Regions from separate parts of the Streptomyces sp. NBC_00448 genome, predicted to be linked through region 1. Evidence: riboswitches for the same ligand, from Rfam matches in the RefSeq annotation. Region 1 holds a riboswitch; each other region holds the start of a gene.
What was found. Region 1 has a riboswitch for cyclic di-AMP ahead of OG370_RS05995 (M23 family metallopeptidase). Riboswitches for the same ligand answer to the same signal wherever they lie in the genome.
Positions count from the first base shown of each region.

Region 2: it holds a riboswitch for cyclic di-AMP, as region 1 does, so the genes downstream of both, OG370_RS18130 (M23 family metallopeptidase) here and OG370_RS05995 (M23 family metallopeptidase) in region 1, are expected to answer to the same signal.
Region 3: it holds a riboswitch for cyclic di-AMP, as region 1 does, so the genes downstream of both, OG370_RS25875 (C40 family peptidase) here and OG370_RS05995 (M23 family metallopeptidase) in region 1, are expected to answer to the same signal.
Region 4: it holds a riboswitch for cyclic di-AMP, as region 1 does, so the genes downstream of both, OG370_RS01985 (C40 family peptidase) here and OG370_RS05995 (M23 family metallopeptidase) in region 1, are expected to answer to the same signal.

Region 1 is NZ_CP107913.1:1,425,057-1,429,731, reverse strand. Features, by position in the region: gene OG370_RS06005 (uridine kinase) at 1-125, shown strand, start outside; gene OG370_RS06000 (GNAT family N-acetyltransferase) at 331-1,347, shown strand; cyclic di-AMP (ydaO/yuaA leader) riboswitch at 1,725-1,896, shown strand; gene OG370_RS05995 (M23 family metallopeptidase) at 1,902-2,708, shown strand; gene OG370_RS05990 (helix-turn-helix transcriptional regulator) at 2,805-4,675, opposite strand, start outside.
Region 2 is NZ_CP107913.1:4,301,516-4,306,190, forward strand. Features, by position in the region: gene OG370_RS18120 (helix-turn-helix transcriptional regulator) at 1-554, shown strand, start outside; gene OG370_RS18125 (MBL fold metallo-hydrolase) at 658-1,650, shown strand; gene OG370_RS18130 (M23 family metallopeptidase) at 1,833-2,933, opposite strand; cyclic di-AMP (ydaO/yuaA leader) riboswitch at 2,946-3,083, opposite strand; gene OG370_RS18135 (N-acetylmuramoyl-L-alanine amidase) at 3,478-4,104, shown strand; gene OG370_RS18140 ((Fe-S)-binding protein) at 4,112-4,675, opposite strand, start outside.
Region 3 is NZ_CP107913.1:6,001,376-6,006,050, reverse strand. Features, by position in the region: gene pcrA (DNA helicase PcrA) at 1-716, opposite strand, end outside; gene OG370_RS25880 (C40 family peptidase) at 1,007-2,125, shown strand; cyclic di-AMP (ydaO/yuaA leader) riboswitch at 2,317-2,471, shown strand; gene OG370_RS25875 (C40 family peptidase) at 2,479-3,546, shown strand; gene OG370_RS25870 (class I SAM-dependent methyltransferase) at 3,646-4,407, opposite strand; gene OG370_RS25865 (hypothetical protein) at 4,413-4,675, opposite strand, start outside.
Region 4 is NZ_CP107913.1:418,687-423,361, reverse strand. Features, by position in the region: gene OG370_RS02000 (hypothetical protein) at 1-661, shown strand, start outside; gene OG370_RS01995 (permease) at 770-1,960, shown strand; gene OG370_RS01990 (hypothetical protein) at 1,957-2,187, shown strand; gene OG370_RS01985 (C40 family peptidase) at 2,373-2,870, opposite strand; cyclic di-AMP (ydaO/yuaA leader) riboswitch at 2,874-3,005, opposite strand; gene OG370_RS01980 (hypothetical protein) at 3,512-3,847, opposite strand; gene OG370_RS01975 (ATP-dependent Clp protease proteolytic subunit) at 3,854-4,519, opposite strand.

The DNA of each region.
Region 1 (4,675 bases):
CCCCGCCGCAGGAGCAGTGGACCCTGCCCGCGTACGAGCGGTACGCCCGCGAGGCGCTGCCCGAGGAGGCCGCGGACGTCCTGGTGCGCGCGGACGACCCGCGGCATCCGGCGTGGACCGGGTGAGGAGGCGACGGCAACCCCGAGCCATCGGGTCGGCGGTCGCCGGCGTGCCCCCGGTGCCTCGCCCGGCGGGCGCCGGCCGCGGCCGAACGCCCCTGCCGGGCACGGCGTTTCGCGCGGTTGGCGGCACCCGTCCCGACCTGTCCCCGGCCCCGGCCGGACCCGCCTTGCCCTGGGACGGCGCCCACCACTAGCGTCCACGAGCACCATGACTGTCGCCACCGCGCCGCTGACCACCGAGCACATACCTCTTGCCGTCCAGCGGTACGACCGCTGGTTCGCCCGGGCCCGGCGCCCTCCGTCGCAGCGGTCCTGGCTCGCGGACGGTCCGGTGCGCGGCGAGGAACTGCTCGGCAAGCTCCACCAGGTGCCCGGCATCGAGGCGGTCCGCGCCCTCGACGGCGAGGGTGGCCTGATCGGTCACCTCGCGGCGATACCGCTCGACCTCGCCCCCGACGACCCCGCCGCCCTGCGCAGCCACCCGCGCTCCGCGCTCGTCCCGCACGGCGGCCACGCGCTCCCCTCCGGCCGCGAGAGCGAGGTGCTGCGCGCGCTGTACGTACGGGTCGCCGATCGGCTCGTCGCCGAGCGGCGGTTGGTGCACTACGTCGACGTGCCGGCCGGCGAGGTCGGCACCACGCCGTGGTCCGACCTCGGCTTCGGCCGGGAGCGGGTGCACGGGCTGATGGCGGTCAAGGCCCGCGGGCGGCAGCCGCGCGGGGTCGAGGGCCTGGCCATCCGCCGGGCCGGGCCCGGCGACCTGCCGCAGATCGGCCGGATGGCCGCGGAGTCCGCCCGGCGGCAGCGCGGCACCGCGACCTTCCAGCCGCAGCCGGAGGCCGCGCTCGCGGCGCTGCGCGTGCACTACGCCGGTGCGCTCTCGGACTCCCGCTGCGGTGCGTGGATCGCCTCCCGGCGCGGCGAGGAGATCGGCATGGTGCTGCTGGTGCCCGCGCACGCGGACCCGGTCGTCCCGGCGGCCTGCGTCGAACTCGTCGAGGCGTACGTCGAGCCTGCGTTCCGTGGGGAGGGGATCAGCCGGGTGCTCCTCGCGACCGCGCTCGCGTGGGCGTACGACGCCGGGCACCGCTACATGTCGGCGCAGTGGCCGTCCGCGTCGCCGCACGCCGCCGGGCACTTCCCCGCGATCGGCTTCCGCCCGGTCGCCTACCGGCTCTCCCGCACCCTCGACCATCGCCTCATCGGCGCCCCGGGCACGTTCTGAGGTTCTCCCCGGGGTGCCCCTGCGTAGGTACGGCTCCTCCCGCGAAAGGAGGTCGCACCCAAGAACCGTACGAATCAGGGCAATTCGGAAACGTGTGAGCGGGATCACCGGATGAGTACGGTCCGCGGTCGGCCGTAATACGCCGAGTCACCGCGACCGGCGCACCGTGATGGACGGTGGCGGGTGGCGCACCTGAAGTAGGGGCGGCATAACGGACATCCGGGAGCGCGGGCACATACGGTGACGGGGGCGCCCGGGGGTGGGAAAGTGCCGTTTGCCCGGGTGGAGCGGCGTCCCCTACGTTCCGTCTCGTGCGGGGCAACCCGCTTCCCCTCCGCCGGGCGGACCGCCGAGTCCTGCCACCGCCCGCTACGCGGATCACCCGAACACCGACATGGCAGGAGCGGGGGAACCAGGTAAGCCGCCGCTCGAGTCGACCGCCGCACCGCCGGCGGTCGCACCCGGGCGGCTCGGGGTGAAGCCGCATCCGCGGCCGGGCATCTCCTGCCCGAACCCGACAGCTCACCTCGCAGGCGTAGGAGAGGACATCCCCCATGCCCGCACACAGCCGGCACCGCAAGCCCAAGGTCCGCAACGGCCGCCGTCTCACCCGCCTCTACGTGGCCGCCGGCGCCGGCGGCGCCGCACTCGTGCTGCCGCTGGTCGCCGCGACCCACGCGGGCGCGGCCACCCCGGCGAAGAGCACGACCGCCGCGTCGGCCACGTACAAGGTCGTCACGGGCGACACCCTGGTCAAGATCGCCACCGCGCAGCACGTCACCGGCGGCTGGCAGCAGCTCTACCAGGACAACAAGGCCGTCATCGGGTCGAACCCCGGCCTGATCCGCCCCGGCACCGTACTAACCCTCGACGCCGCGAAGGCCGCGCCGCAGGCGAAGACCGCGGCCAAGACCGCCACCGCGTCCACCGCCGCCGCCACGACCACCGCCGGCACCGGCTGGATGAAGCCGGTCGGCGACGCCGCCATCGGCACCGGCTACAAGGCGTCGGGCTCGCTGTGGTCCAGCGGCTCGCACACCGGCGTCGACTTCCTCGTCGGCTCCGGCACCCCGGTGCACGTCGTCGCCGCGGGCACCGTCGTGTCGGCCGGCTGGGACGGCGCGTACGGCAACGACGTGATCGTCCACCACGCCGACGGCAAGTACACCCTGTACGGCCACCTGTCGCAGGCGCTGGTCTCGGCCGGCCAGACCGTCACCGAGGGCCAGCAGATCGGCATCTCGGGCGCGACCGGCAACGTCACCGGGCCGCACCTGCACTTCGAGGTGCGCACCACGCCGAGCTACGGCTCGGACATCGACCCGGTCGCCTACCTGAGCAGCCACGGCGTCGTCATCTGACACCGGCACCGCGGTCACACGGCCGCGATCGGCGGGCCCGCCCGGTTCTGACAACCGGGCGGGCCCGTCCGCGCGTTCGGGCCGGGCGGGCCGAACTCAGGCCAGCAGCCCGGACAGTTCGCCGCGCGAGGCGACGCCCAGCTTCGGGTACGCCTTGTACAGGTGGTAGCCGACCGTACGCGGGCTGAGGAACAGCCGTGCGGCGATGTCCTTGTTCGACAGGCCGTGCGCGGCCAGCCGGATGATCTGCCCCTCCTGCGGGGTGAGCCCCGCCTGCTCGGCGAGCGAACGCGTCTCCTGATGTGCCGTCACCAGCGCGCCGGAGGCGCCGAGTTCACCGCGGGCCCGATCCGCCCACGGGCGGGCGCCGAGCCGTTCGAAGACCTCCAGCGCGGACCGCAGCCGCCCGGCCGCCTCGCTTCTGCGCCGGGCCCGCCGCAGCCACTCCCCGTACAGCAGCTCGGTGCGGGCCGCCTCCAGCGCGCGCCGGTGCGGGTCGTGCGCGGCCAGCGCCGCCGTGAAGTACGCCTCCGCCTGGTCGTCGGGGGCCAGCAGTGCCCGGCAGCGGGCCACCATGGCCTCCGCCCAGTCCTGCCCCGTGCGCCGCGCCCACCGCTCGAACCGGGCGAACGGCTCGGCCGCACGCCCGGGTTCGCCGAGGCGGACCGCCGCCTCCACCAGGTCCGGCACGCTGCGGGTGGTGCAGATGTGGTGCCGCAGCAGCGGCTCGCTGAGCAACTCCAGCCGCTCCAGGGCCGATCCGGCCCGGCCCAGGCCGAGGTCGAGCAGGCCCTGCGACCAGTACGCCCACCCGGCACCCGGCGCGGTCGGCGCGCCCGGTGCGGCCGCCAGCGCCTCGGCGACGTGGGCGCGGCACTCCTCCTCGTCGCCCCGCAGCGCGGCCACCTGCGCCAGCGCACCGCTCAACTGGCTGACCCACTGCGCCTGCTGGGTGTCCCGGGCGATCCGCAGCCCCTCGGCCGCGGTGGCGTACGCCTCGGCGATCCGCGACTCGAACACCTCCACCTCGGCCCGGAAGAACAGCACCGTCGCCAGCCGCCCCACCCCGCCGCTGTCCCGGCTCTCCGTCGCCAACTGGGCGGCCAGTTCGTACGTCTGATCGTCCTGCCCGCGCAGCATGCCGGCCGCGCAGAGCATCACCAGCTCGCGGGGGTCGGCGTCGCCGCCATTGGCGGCCCGCACCGCTGCCGCGGCCGGCAGCAGCTCCTCCGGCGTCGGCGGGGCGGCGGCAGAGGCAGGGCCCGGTAGCCCCAGCGCGCCGGCGAAGAAGTCCGCGACCGGGCGGATCGCCGCGTCCCGGGGCAACTCCAGTGCCGCCAGCCGCCGTACGGTCTCCTCGACCTCGGCGGCGCCCAGGTACCACGCGGTGTGCACCGCCTGCACCAGCATCCGCCCGGCCCGTTCCGGGTCCACCGCGGCCACCGCGTCGGCGCCCACCAGCAGCATCCGGTGCGCGCCGGGGAAGGCGCCCTGCCAGAAGTCGGCGAGCGCCCGTACGTACAGCGTCCTGGCGCGTATCACCGCCTCCGCCGCGGAGCCGGGGGAGAGGACCGGGGCCGCCACGCGGGCGGCCTGCTCGGCGAAGTCCCGGGCCCGGGGCAGTTCGCCGGCCTCCGAGGCGGCCTCGGCGGCGAGCAGGAGGCGGTCGGCGCGGGCGGTGGAGTCGGTGCTCAGCCGGGCGGCGCGCTCGTAGGCGACCGACGCGGCGGAGTGGCCGCTGCGCCGGCGGGCCCGCGCCGCGGTGGCCTCCAGGGCGGCGGCCACCTCCTCGTCCGGGCCGGTCGCGGCCATCGCCAGGTGCCAGGCGCGGTGGTCCGGGTCGTGTACCGGGTCGGCCGCCTCGGCCAGCGCCCGGTGGGCGGCCAGCCGCTCCGGCAGCGGGGCCCGCTGGTGGATCGCGGCCCGCATCAGGGGATGGCGGAACCGCAGCCGGTCCTCCTCGTCGA
Region 2 (4,675 bases), 2.9 Mb from region 1:
CGTACGTCAGCGACGCGGCATGGGACCTGGTCGCGTACAACTCCGCGTTCGCCCGGCTGTTCACGCCGCACGGCGTGCCGGGCAACGTGATGCGGTGGATGCTGCTCGCCCCGGCGGCCCGGGTCACCCTCGCCGACTGGGCGAACAGCTGGCTGCCGCTGCTCGTACCGCAGTTACGAGCGGCGGCCACCGCCCGCCCGAACGACACGACGCTCCAACGGCTGATCGCCGACATCCGGCGCGACCCGGTGGTGGGACCGTGCTACGACGCCCCGACCACGGAGTACCTCCAGCCGCGTGCGGAGGGGGCGCGGCCGCTGCTGCACCCCGAACTCGGCCCGGGCTGGGCGACGATGTGCGCGGCCGGGCCGTTCGGAGTGCCGGGCGGACGGCTGATGTTCGTACTCTTCGACCCGGGCGAGCGGCCGCGGCCGCAGGAGCCGATGCACGCTCCCGCGACGACGGGTCCGGTGGACCTCGACACAGGTCCTGACTCCGGTCCTGGCCCCTACGCAGGTCCTGGTTCCGATCCTGGTCCCGGTTCCGTAGGTTGAGCCCGGTTCCGTAGGTTGAGCCCGCGCCCGCGCGCGGCTCCGTACCCGGCGACGACCATCCCCGCGATTGCCTTCCGCCACGACATCAGCAGACTGGGACGACATGAGCATCGAACCACCGCGCAGCCTGAGGGCGTTGACGCCCGCGGTCCACGCATGGCTGCCCGACGGCCACGACACCTGGGGCCTGGCCAACTGCATCCTGATCACCGACCAGGACAGCGCGCTCCTGGTCGACACCCCCTACACCACGGACCTGACGCGACACCTCCTGAACCTCACCGCCGAGGTACTCCCGCCGGGCGTCGCCATCACCACGGTCGTCAACACCCATGGCAACGGCGACCATTCGTACGGCAACGGGGTGTTCACGGCGGCCGGGGCGGAGGTGGTCAGCACCGACGCCAACAGCGAGCACCTGTGCAAGGAGCCGAGCCCGGCCCAACTCGCCCGCCTGGTGGCGGAGAGCGACCCGGACACGCCGCTCGGCGCGTACCTCCACCGGCACTTCAGCCGCTACGGCGACTTCGGGGTGAGCGAGGCCGTGCCGCCGACCCGCACCTTCAACGGTCGACTCGACCTCGCAGTCGGCGGTGTGGCGGTCGAGTTGATCGAGGTCGGTCCCGCGCACACGGCCGGCGACCTGATCGTCAACCTGCCCGGCGAGGGCGTGGTCTGCTCCGGCGACGTCATCTTCTGCGAGGACCACCCGGTGCACTGGGCCGGGCCGCTCGACGAGATCCACCGGGCGGTCCAGCGGGTGCTGGCGTGCGAACCGCGCATCATCGTGCCCGGGCACGGTCCCGTCATGACGCCCGCGGACGTGGCCGCCAACGCGGAGTACCTGCTCCGGATCCGCGACCGTATCCACGCCTCCCACGCGGCCGGCCATCCGCTCGCCCAGGCCGCGGCCGAGCTGATCGCCGCCGAGACCAACCCCCGCTGGGGGCTCACCGAGCGGCTCGCCATCCTCACCGCGCTCGAGTACCGCGTCCTGGACGCCGACACGTCCCCGGTCGACATGATCTCCCTGGTCGACCTCGCCGCCCGCCACGCGGCACCGGCCCCGCAGACCGCCAAGTCGCCTGCGCTGTGACGGACTCCCCCGCGTCCCCGGTCAGGGGCGCGGGGAACGGTCCGAGCACGGCGCGCCGCCAAAGCCGACGGCCCCGGCGCCGGGGGGGTGGTCGCCAGGGCCGCCGGGGCGGTGGGGCCGGTCATACGGAAGGAACGCGGGGTCGCCGGGCTCCGCTCGTCCGCTCGACGCGGGCAGCCTCGCTAGACGGTGACGTCGTGCGCGCGCAGCCAGGGCAGCGGGTCCACGGGGGCGCCGCCGTCGGGGCGGACCTCCAAGTGGAGGTGCGGCGCGGGCACGTTGCCGGTCGCGCCGACCCGGCCGATCGTGTCGCCGGTGGTGACCCGGCCGTCGGTGACGACCATGGTCGACAGGTGGCAGTACCTCAACTCGGTGCCGTCGTCGAGGGTGAGGACGACCCGGTAGCCGTCGCTGCCGGCCCAGCCCGCGGAGGTGACGGTGCCGCCGTGCACGGCGTGCACGGGGGTGCCGGTCGGCGCGGTGAAGTCCTGCCCGTTGTGCAGGTTGGCCCAGGGGTCGGTCTCGCCGAAACCCGCGCCGAGCGCGGCGCAGGCGACCGGCTTGATGTAGGAGGCGGCCAGCCGGGCGAGGCGCTCGGCCTCGGCGCGGGCCGCCGCGGCGGCTTCCTCGCGGGCCTTCTCCTCGGCCGCGGCCTTCGCCGCGGCGACCTGCTCGCGCACCTTGCGCTCGGCGGCCTCGCGGGCGGCCTGCTCGGCCGCCACCTTCTCGACCGCTTCGCGCTCGGCGCGGGCCGTGGCCTCGCGCTGGGCGGCGACCTGGCCGAGGATGCGGGCACACAGCGCCTCGCCGGGATCGGCGGGGGCGGTCCCGGCGTCGCCGGTCCGGCCGGTCGCGGTGGTGTCGGCGATCTCGGGTTCGGCAACGGGCCGCGGCAGCAGCGTCGTTGCCTCGGCCTGCGCGGGAGCGGGGGCGATCGGCTCGGCCGGAGCGGGGGCCGGTGCGGGTGCCGGGGCCGGCGCCGCGGGCACGGTCAGCGCCGTCGGGTCGTACGTCGGCAGGCCGGCGAGCGCGGCGCCACCCGGTCCGGCGTCCGGCAGCGGGTACGGCGCGGGGCGCCCGGCGGGCTCGACGGCCGGCGCGGGGGCCAGGCCCGCCGCTCCGGCACCGGCGAACGCGGCGAACGCGGGAGCCGGGACGCTGGAAGTGCCGCTGGCAGCAAGGGCGTTGGCCCGCTGACGCGGAAGTCGGAAATCTTCCCGCTCCTGGCCGGCGATGTCGCCGTCAGGCCGGGCGGGGGCGTAGGCAAGCTGGTCGGACGCCACGACGGGCGCTCTCCTTTCCTTCCCTCTCGCCTACCGGGTTAGCTGACGGGTTCGGAGGAAGAAGGTCTCCTACGGGCCTGACTACTGCCCGATTCACCCCATTTTCACGGGTCCCCGGTTCCCGCGGACGGGATTCGGCAAGCGCGCGGTCCGCCGTCCTGGCGGCGGCGGTGACGACCGCGCTGCGTTATCGAACGTTAATAGAGCCGGAGGCGTTTTCCAAGCCGAATCGGAGAGTTGGGCATGGGAACAAAACGCGCAGGGTATAGGGAGAGTAGGCAAATCGGTCAGGCGATGTGGCCGGGCGGTGATGTGAGCGTGCATCAGTCGTTATCCGAACGGGGGCCAGTGTGATTACTTTGCGTGAGTGGGCGAACTCGGCGCGCAGGCGGCTGCGCGGGGCCGTGCGGCAGGTCCGCCAATGGCGTGGACCTCTGCCATTGCGCGAACCGCTTGGCAGGCCAAGGACCCGGGCCCCACGATGGGCGAGCCCGATGTTCTTGTCATGGACTCGACCACCTCGCGACCTCTCAGGGAGCCCGCCATGGAACGCCCCAGCAGCCCCCGACTCCCCCACACCCGAAGGTCCTTGCTGCGCGGCGGCCTCGCGCTGGGTGCCGCCGCGGGCGCCGCGTTCGCCGGCGAGCTGTGGACCGGCAGCGGCCGTGCCGCGGCGGCGGCCACCGTCGACTACCCCGGCGCCACCTGGGCTCCGGCCAGCACCGCCAACTACACGGCGTCCAACCGCCCTTCCACCTACGCGATCGACATGGTCGTCATCCACGTCACCCAGGAGACCTTCGCCGACACCATCACCCTCTTCCAGGACCCCGCCCACGCCGCCACGGCGCACTACGTGGTGCGCTCGGCCGACGGCGCCATCGACCAGTGCGTCCGCGAGCATGACGTGGCCTGGCACGCCGGCAACTGGGACTACAACACCCGCAGCATCGGCATCGAGCACGAAGGCTGGGTCGACGACGCGTCCTGGTTCACCGACGCGATGTACCACTCCTCCGCCGCCCTCACCGCCGAGATCTGCGACAAGTACGGCATCCCGAAGGACCGTCAGCACATCATCGGCCATGTCGAGGTGCCGGGCACCGACCACACCGACCCGGGCCCGAACTGGGACTGGGTGCGCTACATCCGCCTGGTCAACGGCGGCTGACCGCCACTCAGCTCTCTGCTTCGGCCTCTGCCTCGGCCCTCGGCCGGGGCCGGCGCGGCACGGGCAGGGGGGTGCCGGGGCCGTCCAGGGCGTCGGCGAGGAGGCGTTCGGCGGGGATGCCGCGGATCGCCGCGTCCAGCACCTGCACGGTGTGGGCGACCGGCATCCGCTCGCCCATCCCGGCGAGGGTGCCGGCCACCTGCATCCAGCAGCCCGGGTTGGCGGTGACCATCAGCCGGGCGCCGGTGGACAGCACCGCGCGTGCCTTGCGCTCGCCCAGCTCCCGGGCCGGTTCGGGGTGCAGCAGGTTGTATGTCCCCGCGCTGCCGCAGCAGATCTCCGGCTCCGGCAGCTCGCGCAGCTGCACGCCGGGAACCCCGCGCAGCAGCCGGCGCGGCTGGTCGCGGACGGACTGGGCGTGCGCGAGGTGGCAGGCGTCCTGGTAGGCGACGGTGAGCGGCAGCGGGTGGCGCGGGGCGAGCGGGCCGATCTCGTCGAGGAGTTCGGTGATGTCGCGGACCCTGGCCGCCAGCGCCTCGGCCCGTGCCGGCCAGTCGCCGCCCTCGTCGCG
Region 3 (4,675 bases), 4.6 Mb from region 1:
TACGCCTCGGCGAGCTTCCGCTCGAAGGGGTTCTCCGCCTTGGCGGCGAACGTCTCGTGGTCGACCAGCTCGTTCTTGAGGTTGGAGACCTGGGCGCTGAACGACTTCGGCGGGAACTGCTTGGGGTCGAGATCCAGGTCGCGGCAGACCAGGGCCATCAGCCGGCGCGCGTCGGTGGCGTCGTAGATCGAGAACGACGAGGTGAAGCCGAGCGTCTTGGACTCGCGGCGCAGGATGCGCACGCAGGCGCTGTGGAAGGTGGACACCCACATGGCGTTGGCGCGCGGCCCGACCAGCTCCTCGACGCGCTCCTTCATCTCGCCCGCGGCCTTGTTGGTGAAGGTGATGGCGAGGATCGCGCCCGGGTGGACGTCGCGGGCGCCGAGCAGGTGGGCGATGCGGTGGGTGAGCACGCGGGTCTTGCCGGAGCCGGCGCCGGCGACGATGAGCAGCGGCCCGCCGTGGTGCTCGACGGCGGCGCGCTGCTGCTCGTTGAGCCCCACGAGGAGCTGCGCGGGGTCGAGCACGGGACGCGCCGCGCCGTTGCGGTAGTGCGCGTCGTGCGCGGGCGGACTGTCGTACCGCCCCTGGAACAGGTCGTGCGGGACGTCCTCGCCACCGGGGCCGTCCTCCGGCGGCGGGGGCTGCTCGCCGTCGGAAGGCCCGTGGGCCGCGTCCATACCGGCCAGGAAGTTGTCGTCAAAGAGGCTGCTCATCGCCTCCCGAGTCTAGGCGCCCGCACCGACAGTCCATCGCCGTCCGGGGAAGTCCATACGCTCGGCGCCCGGACCTGTCGGAAACCGGGCGCGCGGGGCGCCCGGGCCTGCCGGAAAGCGGCCTCCCGGGTAGCCCGATTACCACGCTGCGTGACGGCCGCGCCCGCTTCGGCAAAAGATTACGAAAAGGTATCGGGCCTATCGGACATCGCCCTTCCCAGGTGCGCCGGGCGTTGGCTAGCGTGCCGCACCAGCCGGAACCGGCAGCGTCCGAGAGGAGTCCGCGCGCCATGGCGACGCACCGTAAGGCTCGTACCGCGCTACTCAGCACCCCCGGTCCGCGTGCGGCCGTGGGGCTCACCACGGCGGCGCTGGCCACTGTGACGCTGCTCAGCGAGAGCGCGAGCGCCACCCCCGCTCCCACCAAGCCCAAGCAGCCGTCGATCAGCACGGTCAAGAAGCAGGTCGACTCCCTCAACCAGCAGGCCGAGGCCGCCACCCAGAAGTACGACCAGGCGCAGGAGCAGACCGACCAGCAGAACACCAAGGTCAACAAGCTGCTCGCGCAGGTCGCCCAGAAGACGCAGAAGCTCAACGACTCCCGGCGCGTGCTGGGCGAGTTCGCGGCGGCGCAGTACCGCAGCGGCGGCGACCTGACCACCACCCGCTACCTGCTGTCGGAGAACCCGCAGGACCTCGCGAACGAGATCCACCTCGCCGACGTGATGGGCAAGCGGCAGCAGGCGGCGGTCGAGGACTACCAGACCCAGCAGGTCGCGGTCACCCAGCAGCGGATCGAGGCGGCCAAGAGCCTGGCCTCGCTGACCGCGCAGCAGGGGCAGCTCAAGTCCGCCAAGCAGGACGTGCAGACGAAGCTGGGCGCGGCGCAGAAGCTTCTCAACAGCCTCAACGCGCAGGAGAAGAAGCGGCTGGCGGAGCTTCAGGCCAAGCAGGAGGCCGAGGCGAAGGAGAAGGCGAAGAAGCTCGCCGCGCAGGAGAAGCAGAAGGCGGAGGCCGCCGCGAAGGCCGCCGCGGCCAAGGGCACCGACGCGCCGGTCAACTCCTCGGCCGCCGACCAGGCCATCGCCTTCGCCCGGAAGCAGATCGGCAAGCCGTACGTGTGGGGCGCGACCGGCCCCGACTCGTACGACTGCTCGGGGCTGACCCAGGCCGCCTACAAGGCCGCCGGGATCGACCTGCCGCGCACCACCTACGACCAGGTGGACGTGGGCACCCGGGTGTCGGAGGCCGACCTGCAGCCGGGCGACCTGATCTTCTTCTACAGCGACGTCAGCCACGTCGGCCTCTACATCGGCAACGGCGAGATGATCCACGCCCCGCACACCGGCACCGTGGTGAAGGTCGCGCCGATTACCGAGATGCCCTTCTACGGGGCCGTCCGTCCGTAATGGAGCATCCCGACCGGGTCGCCACCCGATGACCCGGATGACCGATAAGGCGCCCGGGCGAAGTGTCCGGCAAAACCCAAGGTCACAAAGCGATTTCGGTCACATTGCAATCCAAACTTCCCAAGACCCGGCGAAGTTGACTACGGTAGCCCGCTAGGTGGTGCGCCTCCCGTCGGCGAAGGTCCGGCAGCGAACCATCTCCGCCTAATCCGGCCGGCGGCCGGAACCGGGGACCCACAGGCACTTTGGGGTGAATCGGGGTGGACGCGACGAGCGTTCGACCCGTAGGGCGACCTTCCCCGCCCGAACCCGTCAGCTAACCCGGTCGGCGGTACCCGGAAGGAGTCGTCTCCTTGGCGTCGCATCGCAAGCCGCGTACCCCGATACTCGCGTCGACCGGCACACGGGCCGCCGTCGGTATCACCACCGCGGCCCTGGCCTCGGTCACCTTGATGAGCGAGACCGCGAACGCGGCGCCCGCGAAGCCCTCCATCGCCGAGGTCAAGAAGCAGGTCGACTCGCTGAACGAGCAGGCCGAGGTCGCCACGCAGAAGTACGACCAGGCCCAGGAGGACACGGCGGCGCAGCGCACCAAGACCAACCAGCTGCTCGCCCAGGTCGCCGACAAGACCCAGCAGATGAACGAGTCCCGGCGGGTGCTGGGGCAGTTCGCCGCCGAGCAGTACCGCACCGGCGGTTTCGGCGCCACCACGCAGCTGCTCTTCTCGGACGACCCGGAGAGCTTCCTCTCGCAGAACCACCTGCTGGACCGGATGACCGCCACGCAGGAGCAGGCGCTCAAGACGTTCAAGATCCAGCAGGAGCAGGCGTCGGTCCAGCGGGCCCAGGCCACCGCGAGCCTCAAGAAGCTGACCGGTTCGCAGAGCACGCTCGCCACGCAGAAGAAGAACCTGCAGACGAAGCTCGCCGCCGCGCAGAAGCTGCTCAACAGCCTCAACGCGGAGCAGAAGAAGAAGCTCGCCGCGATGCAGCCCAAGACGTCGACCTCTTCGTCGTCCTCGTCCTCGTCGTCCGGCTCCAGCTCGACCTACAAGTACAACGGGCCCGCGTCCGGCCGCGCCGCCGCCGCGATCCAGTTCGCGCTCGCCCAGCGCGGCAAGCCGTACTACCGCGGCGCCACCGGCCCGGACTCGTACGACTGCTCGGGGCTGACCCAGGCCGCCTACAAGGCCGCCGGGATCACCATCGGGCGCACCACCTGGGACCAGGTCAAGGACGGCACCGCGGTCTCCAAGGCCGATCTGCGCCCGGGCGACCTGGTGTTCTTCTACTCCGGCATCAGCCACGTCGGGATCTACATCGGCAACGGCAACATCGTGCACGCCCCGCACACGGGCGCGACGGTCGAGGTCGCCCCGATGGACTGGATGCCGTTCGCGGCGGCCCGCCGCATCGCGTAAGCGGGCGTGCGGCGGCGAAACGCCGTCAGCACGTAAGGGTAAGGGCCGGTCTCCAGGAGACCGGCCCTTACTCATGGCCTTCGTGCCCCACCCCGCGGCTCAGGCCAGCACCAGCAGGTCCATCCAGCTCGTCGCCGGCGCCGCCGGATCGGCCGCCCGCAGCCGTGCCATGCCGCGCTCGAAGTCCTCGTCGCTCAGCGCCCGCAGCTTCGAGTCGGTGTCCCGGCGCAGCAGGCCGGCGTAGTGCCCGAGGCTCGGCGCGCTCTCCTGCGGTACGGCGACCAGTCGGCGCCGTACGAACCCGGCGGCCGCGAAGTCGGCGCAGACGCCGTCCACCGTCCGGTAGCCGTCGATCTCCGCCACCGTCTCGGGGAAGAAGCGGACCCGCAGGTCGCGGTCGGCCCGGCCGGGGAAGAGGTTGCGGATCAGCACCGGCGCGCCGGGCTTCAGGGCGCGGCGCAACTCGCGGGCGGCGGCGGGCAGATCGGGGATGTGGTGCAGCACCGAGCCGAGCCAGGCCGCGTCCGCGCCGCCGTCCGGCACCGGCAGCGCGTCGGCCCGGCCGGCCAGGGCCTCGATGCCGGGGCGGCCGTCCGTCGCGGGGACCCGCGGGATGAGCGCGCGCATCGCCTCGGCCGGTTCGACCGCCACGACGTGGACGCCGAACCAGTCGTGCAGCGCGGCCGCGAAACCCCCGGTGCCGGCGCCGACGTCGAGCACGGTCATCCCGGGGGTGAGCCCGGCCGTCGCCTCGATCGCCGTCTCGATCGCCGCCCGCCACGCGGCCAGCCCGGCGCGCGGGACCTCGCGGGCCAGCCGGTACTGCTCGGCGGTGGCGCGGTCGTAGGAGATGCCGGTCATCGCGGTCAGGTCCAGAGCACGGCGATGAAGATGTTGACGACGGTCAGGCCGCCGACCGCGCCGAAGGTGGCCGCGTCGACCTTCTCCTCGTCGCGCTTGACGTAGACGAGCCCGAGGATCACCAGCAGCACGACCAGTTTGATGCCCAGCTTCACGTTGCTGAGGTGCCGGTCGTCGGCGTGTGCGAGGCCGACCAGCGCCACCCCGGTGACGAGCATCGTGCCGGCCCCGTAGAGCATGCCGGGCACGAACCGCGGCTCGGCGCTGC
Region 4 (4,675 bases), 1.0 Mb from region 1:
CAGGACGCTCCCGGCGGGCCGGCCGGGCGCCTACCGGTTCACGGTCACCGGGCCGGACGGCAGGCCGGTCACCGACTTCGCGGTCGATCAGACCAAGCGCCTGCACTTCTATGCCGTCCGCTCGGACCTGACGGGCTTCCAGCACCTGCATCCGGTCATGGCGGCCGGGACGTGGACCGCGGACCTGGCCGAGCTGAAGCCCGGCGCCTGGCGGATGTTCGCGTCCTTCACGCCCGGCGGCGGCCCGGGCACGGGCAGGGCGTTCGTCCTGTCCCGCACTGTCGCCGTGCCGGGGCCGGCCACCATGGCGGCGCTGCCCGCGCCCGCGCCGTCGGTGCGCGTGGACGGCTACACCGTCGGCGTCGCGGGCGAGTTGATGGCCGGGATGGAGCACCCGCTCACCGTCACGATCACGAAGGCGGGCAAGCCCGTCACCGACCTGCAGCCGTATCTGGACTCGTACGCCCACCTGACCGCCTTCCACCAGGGCGACGGCGCGTTCGCGCACCTGCACCCGACCGCGCGGGTGGACGGTGACCACGGCGGGCCGCAACTGTCCTTCCACGCGGAACTTCCCTCGGCCGGCGACTGGCGGCTCTTCCTGCAGTTCCGGACCGCCGGCACCCTGCACACCGCCGCACTGACGCTCGGCGTCGGCTGAACCGGTGGGGGCCGCCCTGTTGGCGGCCCCCACCCACGCCTCCGGGCCGCCCCGCGACCTCGCTCCGGCCCGCCCTTCAAGGAGCACCCGGCAGGGAAGGTTTCGTCCATGCACGCCGTACTGCACGCGCTGTCCATCACGGGCTCCATGACCTGGGAGATCACCTGGGCGCTGATCCTGGGCTTCACCCTGTCCGCCGTCGTCCAGGCGATCATCCGCAAGTCCACGGTGGTCGCGCTGCTCGGCGACGACCGCCCCCGCACCCTCGCCGTCGCCACCGGCCTGGGAGTCGCCTCCTCGTCCTGCTCCTACGCGGCGGTGGCGCTGGCGCGCTCGCTGTTCCGCAAGGGCGCCGACTTCACCGCCGCGATGGCCTTCGAGATCGCCTCCACCAACCTCGTCGTCGAACTCGGCGTGATCCTCGCGCTGCTGATGGGCTGGCAGTTCACGCTGGCCGAGTTCATCGGCGGCCCCGTCATGATCATCCTGCTCGCCGTGCTGTTCCGGCTGTTCCTGCGCGACCGCCTGCTGCGCCAGGCACGCGAGCAGGCCGAGCGCGGCGTGGCCGGGTCCATGGAGGGCCACGCCGCGATGGACATGTCCGTACGGGCGGAGGGCTCGTTCGCCCGCCGGCTGCTGTCCCGCGAGGGGGTCACCGCCACCGCCCACGTGTTCGTCATGGAATGGGCGGCGATCCTGCGCGACCTGGTCGTGGGGCTGCTCATCGCCGGCGCGATCGCGGCCTGGGTGCCGGACTCCTTCTGGCGGGCCTTCTTCTTCTCCGGCCACCCGCTGGCGTCCAAGCTGTGGGGACCGCTGATCGGGCCGCTCGTCGCGGTGGCGTCGTTCGTCTGCTCGATCGGCAACGTGCCGTTGGCGGTGGTGCTGTGGAAGGGCGGCATCAGCTTCGGCGGGGTGGTCGCGTTCATCTTCGCCGACCTGCTGATCCTGCCGATCCTGAACATCTACCGGAAGTACTACGGCGCACGCATGGCCCTGTTCGTCCTCGGCACCTTCTACCTCGCCATGGTCGTCGCGGGATACGTCGTCGAACTCCTCTTCGGCGGCCTCGGCCTGATCCCCGACCAGGCCGACGCGAAGATCCCCATGCAGGGCGTCAGATGGAACTACACCTCCTTCCTCAACATCGCCTTCCTCGTCCTGGCCGCCGCCCTCCTGGTGCCCTTCTTCCGGACCGGCGGCTCCGGGATGCTCCGCATGATGGGCGGCGCCCCCGACGCCGATGACGCCGAGCACGCGGATCACGCGGATCACGCGGATCACGCCGGGCACGGGTGACGGGGAAGGCGCTCAGACCGGTTCCGGGCACCCTGCCCTGGTGGGTCCGCGCGTCCGGCCCCGCCTCGCCGGGCTACTGGGGGGACGACTGTCTGCGGCACGCTGCCGTCGGCGACACCGGCCGTACCCTCACCGGCATCGCGGTCCTCCTCGCCGTGGCAGTGGCCGGCGGAGCGACGGCGGCCTGGCGGGTGTCCCGCGGGTGGGGCCGGGCCACGGCGATATGACGAGGCGTCAGCGGGTGGGGCCGTAGGCGCGCGGCGGGCACGGGCGGGCGCGTGGTTCGTGCCTGGGCGCGGACTTGGGCTCGGCTGGACCCTCGCGCCACCGTGGAGGGTGCCCGGGGCCCGGGCCGCGTCGACCGTCGGGGGCACGGTGAGCGTGCGGCCGAGTGCCCGGCCGCCGGGCGGCGTCAGTTCACCCGTCCGTACCAGACGCCGCTGGTCCAGATGTGTTCGAGCCGGACCGTGCTGCCGGTCTTCGGCGCGTGCCAGATGTTGCCGTCGCCCGCGTAGATCCCCACGTGGTAGACCGACGCGCCGGACGAGCCGCTGTGGAAGAAGACCAGGTCGCCCGCCCGGCGGGAACCCGCCGAGATGTGCGTGGTGCGGTTGTACTGGGCGGCGGCGGTGCGCGGCAGTTGCTCGCCCGCCTGCTTGAACGAGTACAGCGTCAGCCCCGAGCAGTCGAAGCGGTACGGCCCGGTGGCCCCCCACTGGTAGGGCGAGCCCTTCTTCGACGCGGCGATGCTCAGCGCCCTGGCGGCCATGGTGGCGGCGTCGGCCCGCTGGGCGTTGCCCGGCAGCAGGATCGGGACGGCGACGGCCGCTACGGTGAGCAGAGAGGCGGCTCCGAGCCGCGAGAGCCGGGAAGTGGCCGGCCGAAAGCAGATGCGGTTGGGCGTGCACATGCGCAACCCTTCGTCATCAGCCTGCGAAGGATGACCTGTCGGGTTCGGGCTGGCGAAGATGCCCGGCCGCATGCAAGCGGCTTCACCCCAAGGGTGCTCCGGAGCCCGCCGGAGACCGGTGGGCGCCGGAGCGACCCGTCGTGCTGGGTCCTCCGCTCCTGCCGTTGCACTCGTGTCGACCTGGCATCCGCGCGTCGGCAGGACTGGGCATCCGCACGGACCGCCCCGCCACGGCGGCGGGGGCTTGTCGTCACCACGGATGGTTACGCACACAACGGGGCGGCGCCGGGACAGAAACGCGCGATGTGAGCTTCATCACATTGCATCCACCCGGGTGAACCGCCGCCCCCGCGAGCTGCTCACGTACCCCCGCCGTACCCTCTGAACTGCGCTGACCGGTACCGGCGAAGCCGGAGTCCAGCCGACACGCGCAATCGCGCACCCGTTTGCCACGAGAACTTCCGATACGCCAATGGGCTGATGCGACCGGCGGTCGTGTCGCGGAAAACGGTGACACGCGGTGATGACGGGCGGGTTCGGCCGGGTGTGTGCGACCGCGCCGCCTCCGCGGTGCTGCCGCCTCCGTAGCGCCGCCGACGGTGCGGCCCGACTGCGTGCCGCCGACGGCGCGCTGCCGTGGTCTACGCCGACGGGCCGCCGCTGCCACCCGGGTCCGCCGCCGGCTCGGGTGCCACCGCGACCCGCGCGGCCCGCCGCTCCCCGTCCAGTACCCGCAGGGCGCGGCCGAGGGTGGCGTGGTGCAGGTCCGTCTCGCCGCGCAGGTGCATCACCGTGAGCGCGTCCCGCATCGCCAACGCCCGGCTGACGAGTGCCTGCGCGGCCCGTAGCGCCGAGTAGGTGTCAGTGGTGCGGGAGGGGTTGATCCGGCCGAGCAGGTCGACCAGTTCCAGATAGCAGTCGATGAGTTCGCCCTCGGAGCGCGTGAGGGCGGGCAGCGGCGGGAGTTCGGGCGCCACGCCGGCTCACCGCGGGCCGGTGCCGCGCGAGCCGTTGCCGGCCTTGCGGCTGGTGGTCAGCATGTCGGCCAGCCCGTACGCGACCGCCGCTTTCGCGTCGAAGATCGTGTCGCGTTCGAGGTCGGCGGAGATCCGCTCCGCCGGCTGGCCGGTGTGCCGGACCAGCAGGGCCTCCAACTGATCGCGGGTGCGCAGCATTTCGTTGGCCTGGATCTCCAGGTCCGAGGTGTCGCCCCGCACCACGTCGCCGAGCGAGGGCTGGTGGATGAGGATGCGCGCCCCCGGTGTGATCATCCGCTTGCCCGGTGCGCCCGCCGCCAGCAGCACCGCGGCCGCCGACGCGGCCTGCCCGATGCAGACCGTCGCCACGTCGCAGGTGACGAACTGCATCGTGTCGTAGATGGCGGTCATCGACGAGAAGGAGCCGCCGGGGGAGTTGATGTAGAGGTTGATGTCCTGGTCGGGCGAGGCGCTCTCCAGATGGATGAGTTGGGCCATCACGTCGTTGGCCGAGGTGTCGTCGATCTGCGTGCCCAGGAAGACGATGCGCTCCTGGAGCAGCTTGGAGTACGGGTCCATCGTGCGGACGCCGTTGCTGCTGCGCTCGGTGAACTCGGGCAGCACGTAACGGGCCGTGGGAGTCAGGGGAGAGGCGGACGCCAGGTGCGTCATGAAGCTCGGGGTCGCGGGCGTCGTGTGGTCGGTCATCGCACACCTCCGTAGGTGCCGCGTCGGCGCCCGCCGGCTCTGCCGCCGGTTCCGGGGTGGGAGCGGGGGCCGGCGCGGACGTCGGTCGCGGCATCAAGCCGTCAGGTCAAAATGTACAGG